Regions from separate parts of the Paenibacillus sp. FA6 genome, predicted to be linked through region 1. Evidence: riboswitches for the same ligand, from Rfam matches in the RefSeq annotation. Region 1 holds a riboswitch; each other region holds the start of a gene.
The links. A riboswitch is a leader RNA that binds a small molecule or an ion and turns the genes downstream of it on or off. The one in region 1 is predicted to bind cyclic di-GMP.

Region 1 (8,011 bases):
CCTGAGCAAGTTTTCGCTTTTGATACCGGACCGGGTAACATGTTGATCGATGGCCTTGTGACGAATCTAACTCTCGGTGAAATGACGATGGATGTAGGAGGGGCGATAGCTCAAAGGGGTCGTGTAGACACGGATCTCCTTCATCTGTTACAGCAAGAAGCATACTATACGTTGCCTTTACCAAAGACCACTGGCAGAGAACGATTTGGCTCCTCTTATGTAGATAGGTTGCTTAGCTATCAACATGAACATCGTCTGTCTTCAGACGATCTTATAGCAACAGTGACCATGCTCACTGCATGGTCGATTGGAGAGGCTTATCGCCGCTTTATCCATCTTGATCATCCGTCAGATAGGATGCTAGTAGGTGGTGGTGGAAGCTATAATCCCGTGCTGATGAGATTCCTTCAGCAAGAGATGGAGCCAATGGGCGTACAAGTACTTACCCAGGAGGATGTTGGCCTGAGTAGTGATGCCAAAGAGGCGATTGCCTTCGCCTTGCTTGCCGATTATACGTTAGGTAAATTGCCAAACAATCTTCCTAGCGTCACAGGAGCTCAGCGGGCTGTCATTATGGGGAAGATATCATACTAGATTTTACTAGGGTGGAGGTATCCTATTATGATGAAGTCTTGGGATAACCAATATATTCAGGGCGTTATTTCTTTGTGGAACAAGGAAGCCGTGAAAGATGGATATAAGGAGCTAACTGAAATTAGTTTTGCAAACATCTTCTTGTCTAGCCCTTATTTCGATAGGGAAACAACATTTGTTTTGCTAGAAGCTGATCTAGTAAAGGGCTTTACCTGTGGATGTACAGGGGATGACTTACCTTTGGGGGACGTTGCAGGCTATATCACCTGTATCGTTCTATCCAGTGAGTGCAAAACCAATGAAAACTACAAGTTGATGTTAAATGCATTAGAGCAACGCTTTCAACATTTGGGTAAGAAGCAGGCGGATGTCCTGTTCTTCAATCCCATGTTATTACCTTGGTATATACCAGATACACCGAAACATGAGCATAACAATGCACCCGGTGTACCATTAGATAGCACGCTTTATCCGTTCCTGTTAAGCCAAGGATATGTGGATCGTTCAAGGGAATGTGCGATGTATCTGAATCTTGCTGACTTCTTCATCCCAGAAGATATTAAATCCAAAGAAGAAAAAGTAGCTGAAGAAGGTTATGCAGTGGAACTATTTGATCCGGAAAAGCACAGCGGAGTGAATGAGATGCTGGGCGGATTCGACAACCCCTTATGGGATACACAAATCCCTAATTATACGGCTGAGGGTGTTCCAATGGTGATTGTAGCGTATGAAGGGAAAACAGTCGGATTCGCCGGTCCAGTTATCCGACAGGATAATGGTCGAGCCTTTTTTGCCGGGATTGGGGTACATCCGAATCATGAGGGGCATGGTCTTGGCAGCATTCTCTTTTTTAAGTTGTGTGAAGCATTTCAGAACATCGATACAATATATATGTCCCTATTTACCGGAAGGAATAATCCTGCCATGCGTATTTACGAGAAGGCTGGTTTTCAACATGCCAAAGAATTTTCTGTCATGAGAAGGGAGTTTTAAAGATGAGTGTAGGAAAAGTAACAATATTGGCTATAGGTGGACATGTAGGTGATATGGAACTAACGGCTGGTGGTGTCTTGGCAAGCCATTCTCTTAAGGGTGATCGTATTGTGACATTGGCGCTGACCGCGGGTGAACGTGGTGTTCCTGCGGGGAGAGATATGGCTGAGTATCGCGAGCAGAAGGTGAATGAGGCCAACCTTTTTGCCGAGATGTTGGGTGGAGAATCCATCGTTTTCGATATTCCAGACGGAGAGTTACACAATAATGAGGAGATGCGCCTTCGAGTGTGCGATGTTATTCGTGAGGTGAAGCCGAATATCATTATTACGCACTTTAAGAACAGCATGCACAAGGATCATATGACGACACACTTGATTGTTAACGACGCACGATTTTTTGGCGGATTAGCTTCATTTCAAAGGGAAAAGCCTGCATTCTTTGCCTCCAAACTATATTATGCGGAGAACTGGGAGGATGCAGTCGACTATAAACCTTATGTGTATGTGGATTTCTCCCAAGAAGCCTATGATCTATGGATTAAGGCAGTGTCTCAACATTGGTTCGTAACCGGAAGTAAATCCTTCCCTTACTTGGAATACTACAAGCATTTATCTAGAGTTCGCGGTATAGAGGCTCGAAAAGAATATGCAGAGACATTCATGATTCCAGAAGAAACGATGCGTATACTTAAAACTGAATTATGAACGGATAGGAGAAATGACTGTAACAATTAATTGTTACAGTCATTTCTGAATCACACTATATTTTCTGGGGGTTGCTATGATCCGAAACGGTATTGATTGCATTGCGCAGTATGCCCACTTATTCAAGGGGAAACGATTGGGACTGATTACGGCACCAACGGGATTAAGCCATGATTTTGTATCCACAATTCAAATTCTGCATGAGAATTTCAATCTTGTCGCATTATTTTCACCAGAGCATGGTGTGCGTGGCGATGAAGATGCAGGCGCTCTAGTAGATACCTATCTGGATCCTATTACTAGTGTGCCTGTACATAGCTTGTATCGTAAGGATTCCAAACGATTGACACAGGAGATGTTGGAAGAGGTAGATCTGGTAGTATACGATATTCAGGATGTGGGAGTACGGTATTATACCTTTATCTATACGATGCTCTATGCTTTGGAAGACTGTGCAAAAGCAGGTAAGGAATTTGTAGTACTCGATCGAATTAATCCGCTGGATGGTTTAACTGTGGAAGGAAACATTCTAAAGAAGGGTTATGAATCCTTTATCGGAAATTATCCTCTTAGTGTGCGCTATGGGCTGACTGCTGGCGAGGTGGCGATGATGGTCAATGACCAGATGAAGTGGAATTGTGAACTGCATGTGGTGCTCTGTGATGGTTGGGAGCGGAGTATGCAATTTCCTGATACTGATCGTATCTGGGTGCAGCCTTCCATGGGCATACCGCGATTTGATTCCGCCCTGCTATATAGCGGTACTTGTATATTTGAAGGTACCAATATTTCTGAAGGAAGAGGAACCACATTTCCTTTTGAAATGATAGGAGCACCGTTTATCCAGGCAGAGCAATTAGCGGATGAGATGAATGGGAAGAAGTTACCTGGGGTATTATTCCGACCGGTTTATTTCAAACCTACTTTTTCGAAACATCAGGGAGAACTTTGTAGGGGCGTGCAGTTGTATGTAACGGATGCCCGCGCTATACATGCTGTGGAAACAGGTGTTACTCTAATGTATACCATCAAGCAACTCTACGAACAATTCTCGTTCCTACCACCAGTGAAAGAGAAAGATAGACCTTTTATTGATTTGTTGTGTGGGGATAAGCTGTACCGTGACGAATCAGTAGATGTTTCGGCTTTATTGGAGCAATTCCGTGAGGAAAGTCGGGAATTTGCACAGATCAAACAGCAGTATCATCTGTATTAATAGAGAAGATGTGGTATGAGTAACCTATCATTACAATGGTAAATATAAGGGCGTGATAAATAGATGAGATATGTTGCAGGATTGGATGGTGGCGGTACAAAAACCGCGGTGGCGGTAGCCGATGAGAATGGGTCCGTCGTGCATACCTTTACATCGGGTGCTATTAACTATAATGGGCAGGATGAGGATAGTATCCGTCTTAGTTTTCAAGAGATTTTTGCAACAATTGCAAGGGTATGCGGCGGTCTGGATCATTGTGTACAGATCTGCATCGGTGCGGCTGGAGTCAGTAATCCTACGGTTATCACTCGGCTAGATGTTAATGTCAGAGAGTGTGGGTATCAGGGAGGACTGGTCATTACTGGCGATCACGAAACAGCTCTTTACGGTGCACAAGAACATCTGCACGGCATTATTCTAATTGCAGGTACCGGGTCGATCTGTTATGGGAGAAATGAAAAGGGTCTTTCTCATCGCACGGGTGGTTTGGGTCACCTCATAGATGATGAGGGCAGTGGTTACAGTATAGGTCGGGATATACTCACTGCTATGGTACAGGCGAATGATGGTCGTTTACCTCCAACAGAAATGACTAGAATGGTGTATAAGCAACTTTCTATGGAGACGGTTCAGCAGATCGTCGGTTTTGTGTATGACCAAAGCACCAATAAAAAGGACATTGCTGCTTTGGCTCCTATCTTGACAGATGCCTGTGCGCTGGGGGATCAGGTGGCTCTGACCATTGCTAGAAAAAGTGCTTGTTCCTTGTTCGAGCTGGTGGTCCCTGTAGTGGAAAAACTGTCTTTGCAGGAAGGAACTCTTGCTATGGCGGGGAGTGTTCTGCTCAAGGCTACCTTTGTGCAGACTGCTTTTGTAAAAATGCTGGAACAGCACTATCCTGGGATGCAATGTATTATTGCAAGAAAGGATGCATCTAGCGGTGCGATGCTTATGGCATTGAACCGCTTAAATGAAATAGAACAGCAAACAAACAATATATCGAAGACTATAATAAAGATTATTTAATCGATATTATTCATTTAAACCAACTGAACGAGTGGAAAATTGGATTGATTATATTCTTGGGTTTCTCCATTAATATTAGGAATTGTTACAATATAAATGATTGACAATTTTCGATATGTGGAATATATTGGACTACGATAGTTCCTTTATATTATTTACGGAGCAAAAAATATGATGTAAGTCACGAAAGTGCATCTGCGCTAACGACAATTGTATATTTTGGCACACTAATCGAAAGATTGGTTCGCAAAGCCTCGGAATCTAAGAGTCTATGTTAATAGACTTATGATCGTCCAGCTGCAATTAACCTCGTTAATGCAGCTGGACCTTTTTGTGTTCCGGGGAACTAATTCCATAAATAATAAGGAGGAAACAATGAAACGGAGTTTAAGACGTGCATCGATGTGGTTACTCATATTCTCAGTGTTCATAGGACTTATACCAGGAACCTTGCTAACAAGCTCTGCGGATGCAACGAATCAGCCAGTATGGCCCAATCCGGGAGCAGTTAATCTGACGAAGGTAGCTGAGCCTATACCAGGGGCACTGGGTCAATGGAAGGTAACGTTAACCGTTGAGGGTAAAAATATTCAGACTAACACCAGTACAGACGTTGTATTGGTCATCGATCGGTCGGCAAGTATGAAAGATTCGAGTCGAATGACTAATGCTATTACGGCCGCGAATAAATTTGTCGATAATTTGCTAATTAAAGATTCGACGACAAAAATAGCGGTTGTATCCTTTTCTGATGATGTAACAACTGTATCCGAATTTAAGGGGACATCTGGTAAGGGAGATCTAAAGAAAGACATTGATAAAATTAAAGCTAGTGGAGGCACCAACATTCAAGCAGGACTCCACCGTGCTGATACGTTGTTGGCGGGAAGCCAAGCACAGAACAAGGTCATCGTCCTCTTAAGTGATGGAGCACCGACATACAGCTATAAGGCAGGTAAGGCGACAACTTATACATGGCCTGGAGACAAAAAGGCAGGGTTTGCGCTTTCAAATTTTAATTACGGGACTGTTCTCGGATCAGGTAGTAACTATAATTTAGCCGAAGGATATAAATGGTTCGGTCAGTGGTACGATCGCGAAATTTATACAGTAAACGGCCACGAGGTAAATAATAATGGTATTGCAACCATATCAGAAGCCAAGCTAATCAAGGATAAGGGAATTGGTATTTATTCCATAGGGCTTGATGTTGGAAATGATAACAATGCCAAAGATGTATTGAATAAGAGTCAAAATAAGGGATACCTTGCTTCAACCAGTAATGAGTTGAACAACGTCTTTACTGAATTGTCCAGCAAGATTTCCTTTGCAGCGGAGAACGCAAAAGTTATCGATCCAATGGGTGCCAAGTTTGATAAGATCGGTGATGTCACCGTTTCTCAAGGAACGACAAAATGGAACAGTGGGTCAGAAACGATCGACTGGGATATCGGTAACATTGCCGAGGGCTCTCCAGCAACGATGAGTTATATCGTTAAGATGGATGCGAACGCAGATCCAAACATATTATATCCAACAAACAAAGCAACCATATTGAACTATACAGATGTTAATAAGAAATCTGCATCGAAGGAATTTGATGTACCTGAGGTGAGCTTCGGGAAGGGTTCTATTACCGTTAGAGGATATTATGTTAATGCGCAAGGCGATCCAATCAATACAGCCGGAGTTGTTGTAGATAGACCTGATCTAGCAGAACAGCTATACGACGAACCGTTTACTGTATCTGGAAAGTCGGCGCTTGATATCAACGGGACCTATTCGGTACCAGCAAAAGTTGTTGATGGTTATTCGCTCAAAAAAGGCGATAATCCAACAAGTATGAAATTAACTACTTCTGCTCCTAATCCAACCATCTGGTTCGGATATGTGAAAGCACCTTATAATCTCAATGTAGAATATAAGGCTGGAGATAACGTTCTAAGTCCAGCTGAAGTAGTCAAGAAACTTCAAGGTGAATCAGTAGATTCCGATTACAGCAACAAGGTTATTCCAGGATATACTTTCAAGAACGTGACCCTTAGTACAGGTAGTGGGTTAATCGTTAATAGCGGAAGAGTAACTGGAACGATGCCTAATAAAGAAGTAACGATCACAGTTAACTACACAGCCAATGCACAAGCGGTTACTGTGAAGTATTTGGAAGAAGGAACGAACAAAGTATTGAAGGTTGCAACCACGACAGCGGGTGTAACAGGGGAGACTGTTACGCTTACAGCGGCGCCAATTCCTGGTTACACAGCCAAATTGGCAAGTCACAGCTATACTTTTAAAGCAACTCCAAGCCAAGAGCATATTTTCTACTACACAGCAGGCGCGCAAGTGGTGACTGTGAAGTATTTGGAAGAAGGAACGGACAAGGTATTGGAGGCTGCAATCACTAAAGCGGGTGTAACAGGAGGGACCGTTACACTTACAGCAGCGACAATTGCTGGGTACACAGCGAAGGCATTAAGTCACAGCTATACCTTTACGGCAACTCCAGGCCAAGAGCATATTTTCTACTACACAGCAGACGAACAAACGGTTACTGTGAAGTATTTGGAAAAGGATACGAATAAGGAACTAGCTACTGCAATTACTAAAAGTGGTGTAACAGGCAAAGAACTTCTGCTTACAGCGGCAACCATCGCGGGGTACACAGCAGAAAAGACCAGCAACAGCTACACTTTTACAGCAACACCAGTTCAAGAGTATATCTTCTACTACACAGCAGGCGCACAATCAGTTACTGTGAAGTATTTGGAGAAAGGTACGAATAAGGAACTGTCTGCTGCAACGACGACAGCGGGTGTAACAGGGAAAATCGTTACACTTACAGCGGCGACAATTGCTGGATACACTTCAGAAAAGGTAAGCGATGGTTACACTTTTACGGCTACCGCAGGCCAAGAATATATCTTCTACTACACAGCAGGTACACAAACGGTCACTGTGAAGTACTTGGAAGAAGGAACGAACAAGGTATTGGATGATGCAACCACTATAGCAGGTGAAACAGGAAAAACCGTTACGCTTACAGCGGCAACAATTCCTGGCTATACAGCCAAAGCGGCAAGTCACAGTTATACTTTTAAAGCAACTCCAGGCCAAGAGCATATCTTCTACTACACAGCAAACGAACAAACGGTTACTGTGAAGTACTTGGAAGAAGGAACTGGCAAGGTATTGGAGGCTGCAATCACTAAAACGGGTGTAACCGGAGGAACCGCTACACTTACAGCGGCAACAATTGCTGGCTACACAGCCAAAGCTGCAAATCACAGCTATACCTTCACAGCAAATGAAGTTCAAGAGCATATCTTCTACTACACAGCAAACGAACAAACGGTTACTGTGAAGTACTTGGAAGAAGGAACTGACAAGGCATTGGAGGCTGCAATCACAAAAACGGGTGAAACAGGAAAAACCGTTACGCTTACAGCGGCAACAATTGCTGGCTACACAGCCAAAG
Region 2 (8,011 bases), 1.4 Mb from region 1:
TTCGAATTCTAGTGATAAAGTTCATAATCATCAAGAACGGTATAAGGATAAGGATTGCACTACTAATATAGATGGCTATGTTGGCTCTAGATACACTTTGGCTTAGAATAGTCTGATTTTCTTGTAACACTTCCTGGAATTTATCATTTATCGTGGACTTACTATAAGATAAAACTGAAGTGTAGGTACTCATGAGTTTCTGTTTTAATATGCGCCTATCGAAGTCCGTGAGTTCAGGTGTTATCTGTGGATGGACTTCAAGCAAGGTAGCATAGACCATATTTAGAACATTAACGTAATTCACAAATGTACCTTCGGTTAAATTTAAGTACTTGTCAAAAGCACTGAATTGTAAAGTAAGAGATTCCATTTCCTGAGGAAGGCTTTCGATATCCTGCAGCATACTTACTCGATTATCTCTGTTTCCAGTCTCTATCATATCGATCATCCATATTAGATCCCGTTGCATTTTATCAGCTACTTCTACGTAACTCTTTTCTTGTTCTGTTGCATATTGTGAATCCTTGATGCTCTCTGATACCGCTCGGTTGGATATAATATTGCTGGTTCCTGACCCAATACTTACGAGTGTTACGACTACTAGCATCAGGATGAGTTGCTGGGTAATGGTTTGATTTTTTCGATAATTTCTGATCTTTTCAAAGAACTTCTTCATGTGTTTCTCTCCTTTTATGTGTCTATCTAAATACTATCGGAATATATACGAATAAAATTGAGTTAAATGTATGCCCTAAGACCTATAAGAAGGACGGATGTTGTCAATCGGCAGTCATAATCCTGTCCAAGCTCACATATATTTGCAGTACTATCCCATTTAGGATATAGACGGATACTCTGAATATAGTACGAAGCGGGAGAAGGATTCGAATGTCGTGAGGGAGGGTTATGTGATGAAGAAAAAGGAATGCATAGCCATGCTATTAGCTGGAGGAGAGGGGAAACGCTTAGGAAAGCTAACTAGAAAAATAGCTAAACCTGCTGTGTTCTTCGGTGGCAAGTATCGTATTATCGATTTCACACTCAGTAATTGCACGAATTCAGGTATTGATACAGTTGGGGTATTAACGCAGTATCATCCTCAAGTATTGAACCACTATATCGGTATTGGAAAACCATGGGATTTGGATCGTAAAGAAGGTGGAGTCTCGATTCTACCTCCATTTATCAAGCGAAAAGGTGGGGATTGGTACAAAGGAACCGCAGATGCTATATATCAGAACATCGATTATATTGAACAATACAATCCTGAATATGTACTTATTATATCTGGTGACCATATTTACAAAATGGATTATGAGCGAATGCTACATTTTCACAAAGAACAAAAAGCTGATGCAACGATCGCTGTTATTGAAGTCGAATGGAAAGATGTGAACCGTTTCGGAATTCTAAGCGTGGATGATAAGCATAGAGTGACTCAATTTCAGGAGAAACCAAAGGATAGTACAAGCAATCTCGCCTCCATGGGGGTGTATATGTACACATGGAAGACGCTGAAACAATACTTGGAGAATGATGCCGCCGAGGCGCAATCCAGTCATGATTTCGGGAAAGATATTATTCCTACGATGTTGGAAGATGGTATACAATTATCGGCCTATCCTTTCGAGGGATACTGGAAAGATGTCGGGACGATTGATAGCCTGTGGGAAGCGAATATGGACTTGTTGGATGATGAGACTACTCTGAAATTAGATGATCGTAAGTGGCGTATTTACTCTCTGAATCCGAATCAACCCCCTCAATATATCGCAGATTCTGCTAACATTGTTAATTCTCTTGTGAATGAAGGCTGCATTGTATTTGGAGAAGTGAAGCACTCAGTCTTGTTCTATGGCGTTGAGATTGGAGTGGGGAGTGTGATCATCGATTCCGTTATCATGCCTAATGCCAAAATTGGAGAGAATGTAACGATCTATAAAGCTATCGTAGGTGAAGGATCCATCATTGGGGATGGAAGTAAAGTAGGGTCACCTGACACTGATGAAGTTACTCTTGTAGGAAATCATGAATCAATCCCTTCGGAATTCTTACACTTGAAGGAGCAGATGTTGACATGAAGAATGTTATGGGAATTATCAATATGGTGAATGAGACAGATCAGTTGGAAGAACTTACGTATCATCGAAATATCGGATCTGTTCCGTTTGCCGGTCGCTACCGCCTCATTGATTTCATTCTATCAAGTATGGTTAACTCTGGAATTACGAATGTTGGAATATTCACACATACGAAATATCGTTCATTAATGGATCATTTAGGATCAGGGAAGGAATGGGATCTAGACAGAAAAAGGTCTGGGCTGTTCATTCTTCCTCCTATGAAGGAAGGTCTGGATGGTTCCAATGGAGATTTACACGCATTAAATGCTCATAGAGATTATCTACATCGAAGTAGTGAGGAGTATGTCTTGATCTCCCGAAGCTACATGGTATGTAATATCGACTTTAACGGATTACAGGAATTCCACAATAGCACTAGAGCAGACATCACCGTAGTATATAAAGATACGAGTGATGTCGATTCATTCTCAACACGGATTGGAATGGATGATAAAGGTCGAGTGACGTCGATCTGGGAACCGAATTCATCACCGCATGGCGATAAGGTATCCATGGAGATGTTCTTTCTTAAGAAAAGTCTACTGCTAGATCTAATAGAAGCATCTTTAGCAGAAGGTCATCATAGCCTTATGAAGGATGCGATTCGTGCCAATCTTGGTCGGTTGAATATATATGGTTATTCGCATCAGGGGTATCTAGGAGTTATTAATACATTGAACAGTTACTACAAGCACAGCATGAATCTTCTGAATCCGAATGTGTGGAGAGAGTTATTCTTTAAGCCAGGACTTATTTATACGAAAATAAAAGATGAGCCCCCAGCACGACACTTAGCTTCCGGTCATACAAGTAATTCCATGGTGGCCAATGGATGTGTCATTGAAGGGCGTGTCGAGAACTCCATTCTATTTCGTGGGGTCCATATTCGTAAAGGTGCGACCGTAAGAAATAGTATTGTGATGCAGAACGGTGTGATCCATGAGAACACCTCCATCGAACAGGCTATTATTGATAAGGATGTCATCGTTAAGGCAGATAGAACGTTAATAGGACATGAGCGAGCGCCGTTTGTCGCTGTGAAGCGGAAGGTTATTTGATAGGGAATTACGTAGACTCTTGAACTCCGTAGTCATGATATACTGCAGTCACATTAAGACTCCGGTCTTGGAGACATATTCAATGGGTCCACAACAAAATGCTGAACCGTAAAGGTTCTCTGCATAAGGTAAAAGGGATTGGAAATCTAAAAGAGCAGCTCATTCCTCGTCAGAAGAGAGCTGCTTTTGCTTTATCAGACCTTTGTTGATACTACTTATATGTTGATCCTTAAAAAGTTCTCGCCAAAGAGATCAACGCAGTAATCGTGACGACATTCAATAAAGTGGAAATCAACACGGTTTGTGCGGCGAAATCGGGTTCGTTATGATACTCTTCAGCCAGAATGGATGAGTTAACGCCTGTTGGCATACCTGAAGCGATGAGTAAAGCTTGTGCGGGGATACCATGTAACCCCAAAGTGTATACGAGTAAACAACCAATTGCGGGTCCGATCAGAAGGCGCACGAATACACTCACATACACATCTAACCGATACAAGCGTAACGGATATTTCACGATTTGTGCTCCAAGCGTTAGCAATGCGACAGCGACCATGGATTGCTGTGCATAGGTTAGCGGTTGAGAGATAAAGATTGGAAGAGGAGCCTTCAGCGCACGAAGGAGCAATCCGATACCTAATGCGTAGGGGACAGGCATTTTGAGAAAACCAATCAATACACTTCTGTAGTTTCCTTTAAGCTTCGCCCCTTGGATAGAGAGCACACCATATGTAAAGGTCAGTAGGCTCTGAAGTGACATGATTAATGCTTGAATGGAGGAGGCTAATGGATCACCATTAAAGACTAAAGCGTTGACAGGCATGCCGTAGTTCCCCGAATTATCCAGCATAATACTATTATTGAATGCGGCCTTCATCCCCTTGCTAAGCTTCATATAACGGGATAGCAGTGAACCAATCAAGTAGAGGATAAGAACATATAGTGCGTAGAATAGCGTGATTGTCCCCAGTAGCTCTCCTGATATATCTGAATGATACATACTCATGAAGACAGCAGCAGGTGTGATACAGTAAAAGTTTATTTTGGCTAAAGTATATAGGTCTAGGCGGAATACGCGCTGCATCCAAGATCCAATTCCAATGAGTACGAATACGGGTAATACGACTTCTAACATGATGTCTACAATCATAAATTCAACTTCCTCTGCGAGTGATAGAATCGAAATGATCTTCCCATTATAGCACTTATGTCCGATAGGACTTAGAAGAATAACTTTGTTATAACAGAGGGTTATGATACGATAGGCAGATACAGAACTTTATTACGATAACGGCAAACCTATCGAAAGGTAGGGACGCAAAGCTATAGGGCCTTCTTGTTAAGATGGTAGCCTAGCCACCGAAGGGAGTTTTATTTGTGCGGAAATTCATGCTATTTGTGGCGACACTTGTGATAGTGATCTCTTTATTTAATGGAGTAACAGTCCGTGCTGCAGTAGGGACTAGCTGGTTAGATGAAGCTAATGTAGACAAGGGAATTATTAGTGTGAAGTACGACGTGAAGGCGAAAGTTCAGACAAAACTCGTAATCGTTAAGGGCGAGGAGAAATATACTTATGATTTAACGGTTAGCAAGCAAGCGGAAGTATTTCCCCTTCAATTGGGCAACGGTAATTATACAGTTAGCATTCTTGAACAAGCAACGGGAAACAAATATCGAGTTGTACACACAGATACGATCACGCTTGATCTGAGTGATAGCGCAACAGTATATTTGAACTCGATTCAGAATGTGAATTGGAATGATACGAATCAAGCCATTAAAAAGGCGAAAGAATTAACGGAAAATGTAAAAACGGATACCGAGAAGGTAACCATAATTTATAATTATGTCATTAATAATATTAAATATGATCATAAACTAGCAGCGAATGTTCCTGCAGATTATTTCCCTCAGATCGATCAGACATTGTCGTCGAAGAAAGATATTTGCTATGGGTATTCTACTTTGTTCGCAGCGATGCTTCGGAGTGTAGATATTCCTACTAAGCTTGTTATGGGTACGACTAGTTATGTGGATACCTATCACGCTTGGAATGAAGTATATGTGAACAATAAATGGGTTACTATCGATACAACGACTGATGCAGGCTGGAACGGTACTACAACAGCGTTTACGATGATCAAAGATGCAACAAAGTATTCGGCAACCAAACAGTACTAATGATAATATTTATGAGAAGCCTTGAACAATATGTTCGTGGCTTCTTTGTTTTTAGAAATCATGATATTGTTAACATAAGGAATTCAGTGTTACCCAATTCCACAAATAAGGAGTATGTTCTTAATGAAAGTGATTCTTGTAGATGATGAACAGCTTGCTGTAGATTATTTAGAGCGCCAACTTATGAAACTTTCAAACATAGAAATAATAGGTAAATTTATAGATCCGATTGTTGGAAGAAGAGAGATTCTTCTTCAAGATGTGGATTTAGTTTTTTTGGATATCAACTTACCAGAAATAAATGGGATTGAGTTAGCAGAACAGATTCTGGAGAAGAAGCCAGATATATATATTGTGTTTGTAACGGCATATAATGAATATGCCGTTAAGGCTTTTGAACTGAATGCATTGGATTATATAGTGAAACCTATTAGATTTGATCGGTTGAACAAAACGATGGAACGCATTACCGGATACGTAGAATCTAAACAAGATCAAGTTGTGAGTTATACTAATAGAATGAGGATGAATATATTTAGGCAAGTCACCGTCGAAGTGTCTAATAATCTATTCTCTGTGATTCAATGGCGGACGTCAAAAGCGCAGGAATTGTTCCTATATTTACTACAACATCGTGGTCAATTAGTTCGTAAATCTGTATTGATTGATCTGCTGTGGCCAGAGTATGAACAGGACAAAGTATATTCACAGTTATATACTGCTATTTATCACATACGAAAAACATTGGCACCCTATGATGAACATTTTCAAATTGTGAACTCAATGGAAGGTTATGTACTGAATATCGATCATGTTCTGTTAGACGTAGAAGAATGGGAGACTAGATTAGGTTCAGCTTCACCTCTATCAATTGAATCATTAGATAACTATATAGAAATCATGAAATTATATTCTGGAGATTACTTACAGGAATATGATTATTGGTGGGCTGAAAGCGAGCGTCAACGGCTTAAGGATTTGTGGCTCAGTATTTCTTATGAGATCGCAGACTGGTACGTAGAACACGATCAGCTAGATAAGGCTACTTTTTGGTATATTGAAATATGTAATCGGCATGTGCAAGAGGAGAAGGCTTATTTTATTCTGATGAAAATATATGCGTCTATGGATAATGATATATTGGTAAATCGACAGTATCATTCTCTGATTAGGAATCTACTGGATGAATTTAATGAACCGCCTAGTGCGTATATTTCAGAGTGGTATAAACAATGGCAAGGAAAGTTAATTGAATCTTGAATGTCTTGTGAGCAATGGGAAAGACCCTGTTTTCTACAAATGTAGATAGCAGGGTCTTTTTGTACTGTCTAGATATTGTATAGATAGCAATCTTATACTTGAATATGAAGATATAAAGACACTAGGAGATAGCATAAAGGGGTCGTTACAATTTGAATGCTGATTATTTTGAAGAAGTTCATAAACTCAGTTATACGGACGAATATAGATATAAGCTGCTGATACAGGGCACGAGACGTATTCTAAAAGAGAAGAAGAAAGTGGGAATCATACAGAAAATGAAACACAAATGGATAACGAACAAAAAGGAAATTAAAGCAGGAACTTGGAAATAAAATGGAATGTATTTATTTTTATGAAATAAAGACCAATATTATTTCCTTAGGGTGGTTAGTTATTGTTGAGAATTTGTTGAGATGTGATATTTATAATAGAAATTGGTAGAATTTATCGAATAATTGCGATAGCCATCTAATAAATCAAAGGTTAGGAATGTACATAATATGAGAAAAAGGGTGAAAATGGTCCCCGTACTACTAATAGTTATGGGAATGATGATGCTCAACTATCCCAAATTATCTGAAATGTATGAGAATTACCAGCAGCAGAAGTTGGTTGCGGAATGGCAGAAGAGTCTTAACAATATTGATAATGGAGATGAATTATCCGAAGAGATGGCTGAGGATACGTTATCTGATAACGTCGATCTTGAAGATGTGGTAGATGATCTGCAAGAGAGGACATCTAGTAACGATGAGAATATGGAAGGTATTCTACGTATCAGTACCATTGGTTTACAATTGCCCATTCTTCATGGAGCAACGAAGGAGAATATGAAGACTACGATTGCTAGTATCGCCAATACGGGGACAATGGGCCGGGTTGGAAACTATGCTCTCGCAGGACACAGAAACCGTACGTATGGAAGGAACTTCAATAGACTTAATGAGGTTGTTGAAGGCGATAAGATACAAGTCGATAATGGTGAACAACAATTTGAATATACAGTTACAGAGAAGCTACGTGTCAAACCCGAAGAAGTATGGGTGTTAGAAGGCAATGGTGAAGATAAAGAACTCACCTTGGTTACCTGTGATCCAATGATCAACCCCACTCATCGCATTATTATTAAAGGGAAAATAATAGATTAGAAGCGATGAAGAGAAGGAGTGATTGCTTTTGAGTACATAAACTCTGCTAAAAGGCATTGTGTTGACAAATAAAATGTGAGATGAGGAATTAATATGAAGAAACATAGTAAATTATTATATTTATTCATGGTTGTAGCTTTAGTATTAAATCTTGTATTACCTGCTTCAATGGCTATTGCTAGTAATGAGCTTGAAGGTTCGGAGAATGGGATCCGGAGTACTGTTACCGAGGATA
Region 3 (8,011 bases), 250 kb from region 1:
GTGTAGGCAATCCCATGTATGATAGCTGTGAACCATCTGTGCCCCCACGAATAGGTCGGATGATCGGCACAATAGCCAGATTCGTCATTGCTTCATAGGCAATATCGACGATTTCCTTTACGGGTTCGATTTTTTCTTTCATATTATAGTATTGATCTCTCATATTAAGAACAATGGAATTCGGACCGTATTTTGCATTAAGGACATGAACAATGTGTTCAATATTTTTTTTTCTGGTATGGAAATTGTCTTTGTTAAAGTCTCGGATAATGTATTGAAGTGTAGTCTGTTCAACATCTCCATGAATAGAGAGCAAATGATAGAATCCATCATATCCATCCGTTAATTCGGGGGCTTCTTCTTGTGGTAACATGCTTTGAAGCTCCATAGCTATTTTAGCAGAGTTGACCATTTTGCCTTTCGCTGTTCCGGGGTGAATATTATTCCCATGACAAGTGATCTTGGCCGCGGCTGCATTAAAGCTCTCATATTCCAATTCGCCGAGTGGACCACCATCAACAGTGTACGCATAAGTAGCATTGAATGCTGCAACGTCGAACCGCTCAGGGCCTCGTCCGATCTCTTCATCGGGGGTGAAGGCGACTCTTATTCTTCCATGCTTGATCTCTGGATGTTGGATGAGGGTTGCCATAGCTGTCATAATCTCAGCAATACCAGCTTTATTATCTGCTCCTAGAAGTGTAGTGCCATCGGTCGTAATGAGTGTGTGACCTGTATATTCTTCTAAACTAGGAAAGTCGGAAGGTGACAGCACAATGTTTAAGGATTCGTTCAACGTTATATTTTGTCCAGAATAGTGCTCAATAATTTGTGGATTAACATTCGTTCCTGTAAAGTCTGTTGCCGTATCCAAGTGAGCTAGAAATCCAATCGTATCCACTTGCTTCTCACTGTTGGATGGAAGAGTAGCCATAACATAACCATTCTCATCCATCGTTATTTCGTCCATACCGATCGTTTGAAGCTCATCCAGTAGCATACGAGCGAGTGTTAGCTGTCCAGCGGTTGTAGGACATGTATCCATGTCTTCATTAGACTGTGTATCTACTTTGGCGTAGGAAATAAATCTTTCAATTAGCTCTTGTTTCATTCGAATCTCTCCTTAGATTTAATTAAATTGAACATAAATATAACAAACTCGTTAAAACAACGCTACGTATAGCGGAATGATCATCTATCATTTCTATTTTTGTGAATCCAATAGTTTTGTGGTATTCTAGTAGAAATTTAGCGGGAAGTAGTTAAATCCGATATGTATACTTATATAGGCAAAGGAGAGAGATATATATACCATGAAAATCGTACATAGTGTAACAGAACTTATTGGGCAGACACCTATGGTTCGCTTAAATCGTACCGTACCAGAAGGTGCAGCAGAGGTATACGTAAAGTTGGAAATGTTCAACCCTTCAGGAAGTGTGAAAGATCGAGCGGCCTTTAATCTCATTGATACAGCCGAAAGAATGGGTCTACTCATCCCGGGGGGGACAATTATTGAACCAACCAGCGGTAATACAGGTATTGGGTTAGCCATGATTGCAGCGGCCAAAGGATATAAGGCTATTCTTATCATGCCTGATAATATGTCCAAGGAACGAATCAATATTCTAAAAGCATACGGAGCAGAGGTTGTTCTAACCCCAAGTAGTGAAAGAATGCCCGGTGCTATTGCTAAGGCACTGGAACTCAGTGGAGAAATTGCTGGGAGTTTCATACCTCAGCAGTTCGAGAATCCCGCTAATCCTGATATTCACCGCATCACGACCGCTCCGGAAATATTGGAGCAGATGGATTATCGTTTGGATGCATTTGTAGCTACGGCAGGTACAGGAGGTACGATTACAGGTACAGGCGAGAAGTTACGTGAACATTTGCCTAATATTCATATCGCTGTTGTTGAACCTCAAGGATCTCCCGTTCTTTCTGGCGGTCAACCCGGTCCGCATAAATTAGTGGGCACGAGTCCAGGCTTTATTCCAAAAATTCTGAATATAGCGGTATATAATGAAATTATTCAGATTTCTGATGTGGATGCCGTTGGAATGATGAAGGATCTAGCTCGTCTTGAGGGCATTCTTGTAGGACCTTCCTCGGGTGCATCTGTCTATGCGGCGATACAGGTAGCTAAGAAATTAGGTACTGGCAAGAGAGTAGTATGTATAGCTCCTGATACGGGTGAACGATACTTGAGCATGGAGTTATTCTAAGAAAGGCACTTCCGGCGCCCTTGGTCGGGGAGTTTATGTGCTGGGTGGTGCGGTGACCCAGCATCGTCACCTTCCATCATCTAAGCACTTATTTCTTTCTTTCCTACATCCGTAATTCATGAGGAGTACATTCTATATCACGCCCATGGAAAGCTAATGTTCCTAGGGCGTATAATTTCCATGTGATTAATCTCTTGGATAGTCCACTTTCATAATATCTAGAAAAGGTACCTTCGTGAGTTCCATATCATGCTGCATATGAACTAATCGGGTTCTAGAGTCCATAAGCACGATCTGACCACGCACCTGTTCTTGCCATCCCCAAACCGTTAATACAATGTCACTTTCCTCGTTCTTTGCTTCGACTAATTGGTTGCCTAGTTCTTCTAATTCAAATTCATCACGTGTGGGTCTCTTTGCGACCTTTGGCTTAGCCATATAAATCCCTCCCTTACACAACAAGATCGAATCTCCAGTATACCGTCAAATGGTATTGAAGTCATTCCCATTAGGACCCAGAGGCTATAAATAAGCTAATCCATAAATATCATCCTAAACTAATCGTTCCTTTTAATAAAAAAAATGGGTACATTGGACCAAAATTCTACATATTTAGACGAAATATTTTGAAAACTTTCTAAGAAGTGATGGAAATAGTTACAAATACATAGTAAAATGAAACAAATTGTTGATTACTACCATTTAGATGATTTTATTTACAATTTCATAACGTGTTTTCAGCAAAATTACTGAAAAGTAGTGACGCAAAGCTAAAGGGACTAAATCCTTAGGGGTAGTCAGCCAGTTGCAAAAAATTGGTGATCTACGGCTGTTAAGTCAGTCTTTGTAGATCATCTTTTTTTGTTATTTATTATGGGTGAGTCTTGATTTGAATGATAAGGAGGGAAGGTGTCACTATAGAAGTTCCAGCAACCTGAGAGCACATAATGAAGCGCCATACTATACAGATAAAGAGGAGATAGGAAATGAAGTTACCACAAGTGTTTAAATCGATCAATAACAGAAGTATTGTCACTAAAATTATGATGTGGACTAGTTTATCTATTATTTTAACAGGCGTGATACTAATAGTAGCTAGCTACTATATTCAGGGAGAAGTTCTCACGAAACAGTTGGAGTCGGATTCACAAAAAATCATGGAATCGTGGAAAGGAAAAGTAACACAGGAAGAGGCTAATGAAGCGAAAGCTAATACAGACCGTAACTCAACGATACAGAGGAAAATGGCAGAAGTCTTTGGGGAATTACCCGTTATGCATCCCAATGTTGCTCAAGGCTATCTATTTGGTCCTGAACTTGTGAATAACAATGAAACATCAATCATTGCTTTTTCAGATGAGGTATTGGACATGCTTATGGCAGATGGACTTAACCTAGGAGGTATGTATCCACAACCTACCATTCACGCAGACGGTGTCAGAGAAATGTTAAAGACGAAAGAACTGACCTTTACCAATCCGTATGATGATGACTACGGTACGTGGATAACCGTTCTCTCACCTTATCAAGATAGCGAAGGGAATATATTCGCTTATATGGGCATAGATGTTGATGCTAGCTTAATTATGGACGGAAAGCAGGCATTGTTGAAATATACCGCGCTAGCCTTGCTTGCTACTTTAATTGTTATTTTAGCGATGCAATATTTCATAACGAAACGAACCTTTGCACCCGTGAAGCATTTGATGAATGCTCTAGAGAAATTAAGTGAAGGTGACTTTAACGTTCAACTGCCGACAAGCAAGGATGAACTTGGTCAAGTAGCAGAAAAGTTTAATGCGACTGTTATCAATATTAATCGATTGGTAACGACTATTAAATCCGTATCTATACAATCGGCTGAGCAATCTAAAGAGTTGTTCTCTACTCTGGAAGATAACCAGGAAATTTCAATGGAGATTACTACTAATATTGAGGAGATATCAGAACAGGCATCTCAGCAAAGTAAGTCCATTTCAGAAAGCGTTACATCGCTTGAGGAAATATCTTCAGGGGTTAGCACTATTGCAGGAAGCACCAATCTACTATCTGATACGTCCATGGAAATGAGAGACCAATCAGAGCAAGGTAGCGAGAATGTAGGTAAAGTCATGCATCAGATGGACTCTATTCATAAATCAGTACTAAATTCAGTGGGTTCGATCGAACAATTACAGAATCGCTCTGGACAAATTGGCGAAATCGTACAGGTAATTACCCAAATCGCTACGCAAACACAATTACTATCTTTAAATGCTAGTATTGAGGCGGCTAGAGCTGGCGAAGAGGGACGCGGCTTTGCTGTTGTAGCCAATGAGGTGAAGAAGCTAGCGGAAGAGTCGAGAAAATCAGCTGAACAAATTACGGAGTTAATCCACTTCATTCAAAAGGAAACTCAAACTGCAGTAGATGCAATTAATGAAGGGGAACGTAATGTTGAAGTGGGAATAGAGATTGTGAAAGAAACAGGAACGTTATTTAATGCTTTACTAACGGCTACAGAATCAGTTACAAGTCAGATTCAGGAAGTTTCTGCTGCAACAGAGGAAATGGTAGCAGAGACAGAACAAATTACAGCTTCCATTAAGCATCTTGCGGTCATAGCAGAGAGGAATGCGGAAGTATCAGAGGAGATCAAGTCAAGTGCTCATGAGCAACGTATATCTTCTAATAAAATGGTTGATACCGCGGAGCATCTAAATCAAATTTCCGGTAGGCTTGAGGAGTTAGTTATTGGATTGAAAGTCTAAAATAAGCATATCGAATGTTAGCTTATTATCCCCCTCATACTGTACTTCTAGAGAGATAAATAAGGAGCGGTTGTTGATGAATACCACATTGAAATCAGAAAGTATGAAAGAATATTGGGTGCAAGAACTGCAATCTCCTCTGTCTGCATTGGATATCTATACAGATTTCCCTAAACATCTTGCATCTAGGGAGGTACAGAAAACGACCTTTGTACTAGACGTAAATGCAGAACAAATGAACCATGTTCACAACCATTATGACATAAAAGCATGGATGCTCAGTTGCTATTATGCGTTTCTACACAGAATGACTGGCGAAAGAGATTTCATTGTTGGAGTCAATGATCATAGTGGGAATGTATTACCACTACGAATGGTTTGGGAAGGAGATATTTCATTTCAGCAACTATTTAAGAATATAACAGAAAAACTAAACAGCACTTATGCTGCTAGCTTATCGCTGTCAGAGATCGAATTAATGACGGGGCATTCATCCTTTATGAAGACGATTTACGGAGAAGACAATAAGATGGAAGATAGCGTTCTTAATTGGTTTGTTCGTGAAGAGGAAGGCTTGTGGGTAGCTCATATCACATATCATAACAATTTATTCAAAGAGAATACGATCCGTAAATTCGCACGTCATTTCCAGTGTATTGTGAATGCTGGATTGGTTAACGGTGCGGTTTCCATAGGGAGTATACCTATTTTGACCGAAGAAGATATGGAAGCTTATGCCGAGCTCAATAACACGACCAAGGATTGGTCAGTTACATTAACGATTCCGGCAATGCTTGAATCCGTGGTAAATCGCTTTCCTGGTAAGATCGCTCTTTCCTCTGACCAGGGGAGCTTAACATACAGTCAATTGGACTGTTTATCGAATCAAGTAGCTCATATGCTGATACACAAGGGACTTACCAAAGGTGAATTTGTATCTATCTTCATGGAGAGAAGCATCGAAGCCATTATAAGCATGTTGGGCGTGTTGAAGGCTGGAGGAGCCTACATTCCTCTAGACCCGGAGCATCCTGATGATCGTAATTTCTACATTATTACAGATACTCAATCTCACATCGTTATTACAAAAGATCAATATACATCTAAGTTAGCGGACCTACTGAATGGGAATGAATCAGAAGTCGCTGTATTTTGTCTGGACAAGCAGCTTGAAATGTATTCCGAGGGTCCCGTTGATGTGATCAGTGATCCCGATGATATGGCTTATGTCATCTATACCTCCGGATCTACAGGTAAGCCCAAAGGGGCCATGATCGCACATGCAGGCGTTGTAAATCTTGCCTTGGGAACCAAGGAAGATCTTCAATTTAACGAAGAAGATGTCATGTTGCAGTATTCTACCTTCAGTTTCGATGCATCGGTATATGACATGTACAGTTCAATATGTAGCGGAGCGAGGCTGCATATCCTTAACAATGAACAACGTTTTTCGATAGAATCGTTCACCGCAGCGATTGAAGAAGTCAAGGCGACACGGCTCTGTCTCTTGCCGACCGTATTCTTTAATCAGTTGTCTGCCCATCTTAGTGATGAAGATGCCTTGAAATATAGTGTGATCAAGAGTCTCGTCGTTGGAGGCGAGTCTTTATCCGGGGAGTCCGTCCGAGTATTACAGAGGAAGTTCGGCCATGCAGTTAGAATAATAAATGTATATGGTCCCACAGAAGTAACAGCCTTAACGACCGGCCATGTTATTGATTACGTTGTCCCAGATGATATATCCAGCATTCCTATTGGAGTGCCCCTCACTAATTACGAGGTTCTGATCGTGAACGAGAATGATCAACCTTGTCCATTGAATGTTATGGGTGAACTGCTCATCAGCTCTGTGGGTATAGCTAAAGGTTATTTGAACCTACAAGAAAAGACGAATGAAGTGTTCATTTCGGACCCCATTCATCCGAACTCCGGCAAACGATATTACCGATCTGGGGATATGGTCATGCTGCAAAAGAACGGAATCCAGTACGTGAGCAGAAAGGATTTGCAGGTTAAGATTAGGGGATATCGGATCGAGATCGGGGAAATCGAAGAAAACTTAGTTAAATACGAGAATATCAAAGAAACTGCGATCATTGCCAAGGCAGAAACAGACGGAACGAAGTTCCTTGTCGCCTTCTACACTTCAAAGAATGGAAGAGCTATATCTAAAAGCGAGCTTGTCCAATATTTAAGTAAAAAGGTACCGTCCTATATGGTTCCAAGTTATTTCTGTTATTTGGAAGAGATGCCTGTATCGCCTACGGCCAAAATAGACCGCAAACAACTTGCACTTTATGAAGTGGAAGTAACCGTAGTGGACAATTCTAATTATGAAGCTCCCCGTAATGAATTAGAGCAGGAAATTTCTGAAGCTTGGGAGAAAGCGATGAATCTTACTCACATTGGTATTCACGACGATTTCTTCGAGGTAGGAGGGCATTCGCTGAAGATATTGGAGATTCTCGTTATTCTGAAGCCACGTTTCCCGAAATTAAAAATAAATGATTTCTTCGCTTTTTCTACTATTTCGAAATTGGCGGGAAGAGTGGTCGAGCTAAGGGATACTCTGGTGATGAATAACAACATTACGGACAGTTCGGAGATTCAAGATTTAGTGGAATTTCCGAAATCGTTCGGAACGAACTCTTCTATGGGCGTTAAGGTATACAGTAACAGCCATATACTATTAACCGGAGCTACAGGATATCTGGGCTCGCATCTGCTGTATGAGATCATACAGAGATCCGAAGCGACTGTTTACTGTTTGGTACGTTCATCAGTGAATGAAGATCCTTACCAACGTCTGGTAGGTATCATGAAGACTTACTTCGGGGACGGCATTTTACAGAGGCTTGAAGGTAGGATCGTTGCCGTTCAGGGAGACTTAGAGCAAGAAAATCTAGGGATGATTGATTCTGTAGCGGCGCTATTGAATGACAAGATTGATTCGATCATTCATTGTGCAGCCGAAGTGAAGCATTTCGGAGAGCCAGAGTATTTCGCCAGAGTCAATGTGGAGAGTACGAATCG

Region 2: it holds a riboswitch for cyclic di-GMP, as region 1 does, so the genes downstream of both, ACP8HI_RS02480 (transglutaminase domain-containing protein) here and ACP8HI_RS23355 (MucBP domain-containing protein) in region 1, are expected to answer to the same signal.
Region 3: it holds a riboswitch for cyclic di-GMP, as region 1 does, so the genes downstream of both, ACP8HI_RS24335 (methyl-accepting chemotaxis protein) here and ACP8HI_RS23355 (MucBP domain-containing protein) in region 1, are expected to answer to the same signal.

The regions. Positions count from the first base shown of each region.
Region 1 covers NZ_CP188820.1:5,145,403-5,153,413, forward strand. Annotated here, with positions in the region: gene ACP8HI_RS23330 (anhydro-N-acetylmuramic acid kinase) at 1-594, shown strand, start outside; gene ACP8HI_RS23335 (GNAT family N-acetyltransferase) at 622-1,587, shown strand; gene ACP8HI_RS23340 (PIG-L deacetylase family protein) at 1,590-2,294, shown strand; gene ACP8HI_RS23345 (exo-beta-N-acetylmuramidase NamZ family protein) at 2,371-3,510, shown strand; gene ACP8HI_RS23350 (N-acetylglucosamine kinase) at 3,574-4,536, shown strand; cyclic di-GMP riboswitch class I at 4,748-4,841, shown strand; gene ACP8HI_RS23355 (MucBP domain-containing protein) at 4,912-8,011, shown strand, end outside.
Region 2 covers NZ_CP188820.1:535,103-543,113, forward strand. Annotated here, with positions in the region: gene ACP8HI_RS02460 (methyl-accepting chemotaxis protein) at 1-676, opposite strand, end outside; gene ACP8HI_RS02465 (glucose-1-phosphate adenylyltransferase) at 912-2,081, shown strand; gene glgD (glucose-1-phosphate adenylyltransferase subunit GlgD) at 2,078-3,181, shown strand; gene ACP8HI_RS02475 (AEC family transporter) at 3,411-4,331, opposite strand; cyclic di-GMP riboswitch class I at 4,464-4,545, shown strand; gene ACP8HI_RS02480 (transglutaminase domain-containing protein) at 4,559-5,365, shown strand; gene ACP8HI_RS02485 (response regulator) at 5,489-6,625, shown strand; gene ACP8HI_RS02490 (hypothetical protein) at 6,778-6,960, shown strand; gene ACP8HI_RS02495 (class D sortase) at 7,171-7,776, shown strand; gene ACP8HI_RS02500 (SpaA isopeptide-forming pilin-related protein) at 7,870-8,011, shown strand, end outside.
Region 3 covers NZ_CP188820.1:5,397,773-5,405,783, forward strand. Annotated here, with positions in the region: gene pepT (peptidase T) at 1-1,111, opposite strand, end outside; gene cysK (cysteine synthase A) at 1,314-2,228, shown strand; gene ACP8HI_RS24330 (YolD-like family protein) at 2,415-2,666, opposite strand; cyclic di-GMP riboswitch class I at 2,958-3,041, shown strand; gene ACP8HI_RS24335 (methyl-accepting chemotaxis protein) at 3,215-4,978, shown strand; gene ACP8HI_RS24340 (amino acid adenylation domain-containing protein) at 5,055-8,011, shown strand, end outside.